DNA from 2 places in the Micromonospora sp. NPDC049559 genome. Region 1 is predicted to be linked to the other one. Evidence: riboswitches for the same ligand, from Rfam matches in the RefSeq annotation. Region 1 holds a riboswitch; the other holds the start of a gene.
What was found. Region 1 has a riboswitch for thiamine pyrophosphate ahead of AB0J86_RS22755 (ECF transporter S component). Riboswitches for the same ligand answer to the same signal wherever they lie in the genome.
Positions count from the first base shown of each region.

Region 1 (2,464 bases):
CGGGCCACCACCATCTCGGGGTCGCGCGGGAAGGCGACCGCGGTGGCGGTGAGCACGATCGGGTTGATCGCCGGCGCGGCGAGCAGGAAGGCCAGCGCGGCGGCCGGGGTGACGCCCCGGCGGATGAGCGAACCGGCGATCGGGACCGAGCCGCACTCGCAGCCGGGCAGCACCACGCCGGCGCAGCTCGCCACCGGTACGGCCAGCGCGGGGTGGCGCGGCAGCGCCCGGGCCCAGAAGGACCGGGGCACGAAGACCGCGATCACGGCCGAGAGCGCCACCCCGAAGACCAGGAACGGCATCGCCTGCACCAGCACGGAGACGAAGACCGTCGTCCAGGTCTGCAACCGCGGGTCCGAGATCGCGTTGGCCACCGGTCCCCGGAAGATGACCAGCAGGATCAGCAGCCCGGCGAGGACCTCGACCGAGCGCCCGTCGCGCCGGCGCGGACCGGTGGCGGTGCGGTCCGGCGGGGCGGCGACACCCGCCGGCTCGTTCTCCGGCCGCTCGTTCTCGGGCGGTGCGACACCCGCCGGCGAGGTGGTGTCGGGGGCGGCCGTGACGGTGGCGCGCTCCGGGACGGTCACGGTCTCTCGTCCCCTCCCGGGCCCGGCGGCCCGTCCGGTTCGGTGCCCGGGCGACCCGGGCCCGGTAGCTCGGCGACCCGGCCCGCGCGACCCGGTCGGGTCCGCGCCGTGGGCCGCATCGACGAGCACTGTAACCCGGCGGCCGGTGTCGGCGGACACATCGGGTGTCCGCGCGGCTGCGTGGCGCCCCTGGACGGTGCTAGCGTCTGCGGAACAACTTCACATCCGACAGGGGAGCGCGCAGCGCTGAGAGTGCGGTACACCTCCGCAGACCCTCGAACCTGATCTGGGTAATGCCAGCGCAGGGAGTTCGGTCGAAACTCCAGCCGCGCCGCCGTACGGCCAACGACCGGCGGCGGCGTACGTCACAGCTCCTGGTTCGGTCCGTAGGACTGGGAGGCAGCACATGGCGACATCCACCAACCCCCGGTGGCGCACCATCGACATCATCATCGCGTCGGTCATCGCGGTCGCGTCCGGCGTGGTCTTCTGGGCCTGGAACTACGTCTGGAGCGCCACCGAGGGGGCGTTCGCGTTCTTTCCGCCGGCCCAGACCGTGCTCTACGGGCTCTGGCTGCTTCCGGCCGTGCTCGGCGGGCTGATCATCCGCAAGCCGGGCGCCGCGCTCTACACCGAGACGGTGGCCGCGGTGGTCTCGGCGCTGCTCGGCGCCCAGTGGGGCGCGCTGGTCATCCCGCAGGGCCTGGTGCAGGGGCTCGGGGCGGAGCTGGCCTTCGCGGCGCTGCGCTACCGCTCGTACCGGCTGCCCGTGTCGATCCTGGCCGGGGCGCTCACCGGGATCAGCGCGGCGCTCTTCGACTTCTTCGTCTGGAACAGCGAGTACGCCCTCGGCTCGTACCGGATCCCGTACGCCCTGATCACCGTCGCCAGCTCGGCCGTGATCGCCGGGGTCGGGGCCTGGGCGCTGACCCGGGCGCTGGCGGGGACGGGCGCGCTGGACCGCTTCCCCGCCGGGCGCGAACGCGCCGCGATCTGATCCCCGGAGCGCGGACGTGGGCACGGTAGAGCTGCGCGGCTTCGGCTGGCGGCACGCCGGGCGGCGGGCGTGGGCGGTACGCGGCATCGACCTGCGCATCGAGTCTGGCGAGCGGGTGCTGCTGCTCGGCCCCTCCGGCGCCGGCAAGAGCACGCTGCTCGCCGCCCTCGCGGGCCTGCTCGCCGAGGACTCCGGCGAGCAGGAGGGGACCGTCGAGATCGACGGCCTCGACCCGCGCGGGAAGGCCCGGGAGCGGGTCGGGATCGTCTTCCAGGACCCGGAGAGCCAGCTCGTGATGGCCCGCGCCGGCGACGACGTCGCGTTCGGCCTGGAGAACCGGGGTGTACCAGCCGAGGACATCTGGTCCCGGGTCGACGAGGCGCTGCGCCGGGTGGGCTTCCCGTACGGCCGGGACCGCCCGACGGCCGCGCTCTCCGGCGGGGAACAGCAGCGGCTCGCCCTCGCCGGGGCGCTCGCCCTGCGCCCCAGCCTGTTGCTGCTGGACGAGCCGACCGCGAACCTGGATCCGGCCGGCGCGGCGCTGGTCCGCACGGCGGTACGCGACGCCGTGACCGGCGACACCACGCTGGTCCTGGTCGAGCACCGGGTGGCCGAGGCGCTGCCCCTGGTGGACCGGGTGGTGCTCCTGGAGGCCGGCGGCGGGATCCGGGCCGACGGGCCACCGGCCGCCGTCTTCGCCGCGCACGGCGACGCCCTGGCCGCGGCCGGCGTCTGGGTTCCCGGCCACACCGTCCCGCCGCGGCGCGCCCGGACGGCGCCGGGCGAGCCGCTGGTCACCGCCGAACGGCTCGGCCTGGCACCGCGGCTGGCCCCGACCGACCTGCGGGTACGCGCCGGCGAGGCGCTCGCCGTGCGCGGG
Region 1 covers NZ_JBFAPK010000022.1:46,296-48,759, forward strand. The annotation lists gene AB0J86_RS22750 (permease) at 1-587, opposite strand, end outside; TPP riboswitch at 808-913, shown strand; gene AB0J86_RS22755 (ECF transporter S component) at 994-1,584, shown strand; gene AB0J86_RS22760 (ABC transporter ATP-binding protein) at 1,601-2,464, shown strand, end outside.

Region 2 (2,464 bases), on a different contig from region 1:
TGCCGGTGTCCGGCTTGACGATCTGGATCCGGCCGTCCCGCTCGACGTAGAAGACCCGGCCGTCGGCGGCGACGTCGAGTTCCATCGGGTTGTTGGTGTTGGTGTCCAGCGACACCTTCTCGAAGCTGCTGGTCAGGCCGGCGCTGCAGTCGGCGTCCACGACGCCCGCGGCGGTCTGGATGCCGCCGAGCAGGTGCGCCCGGAACTCCGGTTCGGCGTACGACTCGATGGTGTGGCCGCCGCCGGTGTACCAGGCCCGCCCGCCGTCGTAGTCGTGGCACCAGGCGGTCGGGTGGTCGGCGCCCATCGCCCCGGCGCCCGGCGCGTAGCTGGTCTCGTCGAGGCTGGCCAGCACGTGCACCTTGCCGCGCGGGTTGGTCTGGAAGTTGTACCACTCGTCGAAGCGCGACCACTCGTCCGGCAGGTGTGCCGTGGACGGGTGCGCGTGGTCCTCGACCTTGACGGTGGCCTGCTGCTGCGCCGGGTGCGACGCGAAGTACGCGCCGACCAGGTCGCCGTACCAGGGCCAGTTGTACTCGGTGTCGGAGGCGGCGTGGACGCCGGCGTACCCGCCACCGGCCCGGACGTACCGCTCGAAGGCCGCCTGCTGGTCGGCGTCGAGTACGTCACCGGTGGTGGAGAGCCAGATGACCGCCTTGTACCTGGCGAGGTTGGCGTCGTTGAACGCCGTGGCGTCCTCGGTCGCGTCGACGGTGAACCCGTTCTCCTCGCCGAGCTGGCGGATCGTGGCGATGCCGGCCGGGATCGAGTCGTGCCGGAAACCCGCCGTCTTGGAGAAGACGAGCACCGAGTAGGGATCGGCCTGCGCCTTGGTCGCCCGGTCGGGGGCGCGCTCGGCCCGCGCGGCCGAGGGGGCTGCGGTCGCGGCGGTCGGGGCGGCGAACAGGGCGGCCGTCGTCGAGCCGAGCGCGACGGCCAGGGCCAGTGCGGCGTGCGTGAGGGCCCCGCCGCGCGGTGCGCGGCGTCGGCGAGATCTGGACAAGTTGGATCTCCTTCGTCCGGAGCGGACAGGTTCGTCCGGGGTGGACAGCGGAAATCCCGGGTCGGCTCGCCGAAGACCGTCCCGGGCCTGGGCCGCGTCCCGCCGGTCGTGGCGGAACGCGGGGTGGGGCTTCCGCGACAGGACTGGCGGCCCTGGCACGGTCGCGACTAGCTGGTGGACCGGTGTGCCGGAACCGGACCATCAAATTTTGCTCTGTCGATGAACAAATTAATGCCGGAAGATCGGTGGCCGGCAATACGACGACAAGACAAATCAGGTAACGGTTGGGTAACCGAGGGAGATCGATCCGGATAGGAGGGACAAATCCCCCGGTACCTGCCGCCCGGCGGTCGGGGCGGCGTAACTCGTCGTTCTCCGCGTCGCAACGTGATGTAACTCCCTGCGGGCCGCCCCTTGGCGGATCGGGGGATCGCGTCGTAACGTGGCAGGCACGTAACCCACGGGAGTCCGGTGCACCGGGCTGAGAGGGGGGCTGCAGCCCCCGACCGTCGAACCTGATCCGGATCATGCCGGCGCAGGGAGGAGAGTTGCCATGCCATCCCTGGCACGACTGCATCTCATCACCGACACCCGGCCCGGCCGGGACCCGCTCGGCGTCGTCCGCGCGGCGCTCTCGGTGGCCGGACCCGAGCTGCTCGTACAGGTCCGGGTCGAGGACTCCGCCAGCGACCGCGAGGCGTACGAGCTGGCCCGGCACGTCGTCGAGCTGTGCGCCCCCGTCGGGGCGACGTGCCTGGTCAACGACCGGTTGCACGTCGCGCTCGCGGTCGGCGCGGCGGGCGGCCACGTCGGCGCGCTCGACCTGCCGGTGGCCGCCGCCCGGCGGGTGCTCGGCCCCGGGGCGCTGCTCGGCGCCACCGCCCGCGCGCCGGAGCCGGCGCTGGCCGCGGTCGCCGACGGCGCCGGCTACCTCGGCGTCGGGCCCTGCTTCGACACCAGCACCAAGGACGGGCTGCCGGACCCGATCGGGCCGCCCGGGATCGCGCGGGTGGTCGCCGCGGTCGGCGTACCGGTCATCGCCATCGGCGGGGTGACCGCCCGGCGGGTGCCCGAGCTGCTGGCCGCCGGGGCGTACGGGGTGGCGGTGGTCGGCGCGGTCTCCGCCGCGGCCGACCCGGCCCGGGCCACCGCCGAACTGCTCGCGGCGCTGCCCCGTGAGGCGGCGCCGGCCCACCAGGGCACCCGGGGCCCGCGGTGACGGCCCGGCGGCCGGACGTCGCGGTGGTCGGTGGCGGCCCGATCGGGCTGGCCGTCGCGTGGCGGTGCGCGGCGCGCGGGCTGCGGGTGACCGTGTACGACCCGGCGCCGGGCTCCGGTGCGGTGGCGGTCGCCGCCGGCATGCTCGCCCCGGTCGGCGAGGCGTACTTCGGCGAGGAGGAGCTGACCCGCCTCCAGGTGGACTCCGCGGCCCGCTGGCCCGGCTTCGCGGCCGAACTCGCC
Region 2 covers NZ_JBFAPK010000050.1:46,265-48,728, forward strand. The annotation lists gene AB0J86_RS35055 (ThuA domain-containing protein) at 1-808, opposite strand, end outside; TPP riboswitch at 1,455-1,562, shown strand; gene thiE (thiamine phosphate synthase) at 1,557-2,222, shown strand; gene thiO (glycine oxidase ThiO) at 2,219-2,464, shown strand, end outside.
Region 2: it holds a riboswitch for thiamine pyrophosphate, as region 1 does, so the genes downstream of both, thiE (thiamine phosphate synthase) here and AB0J86_RS22755 (ECF transporter S component) in region 1, are expected to answer to the same signal.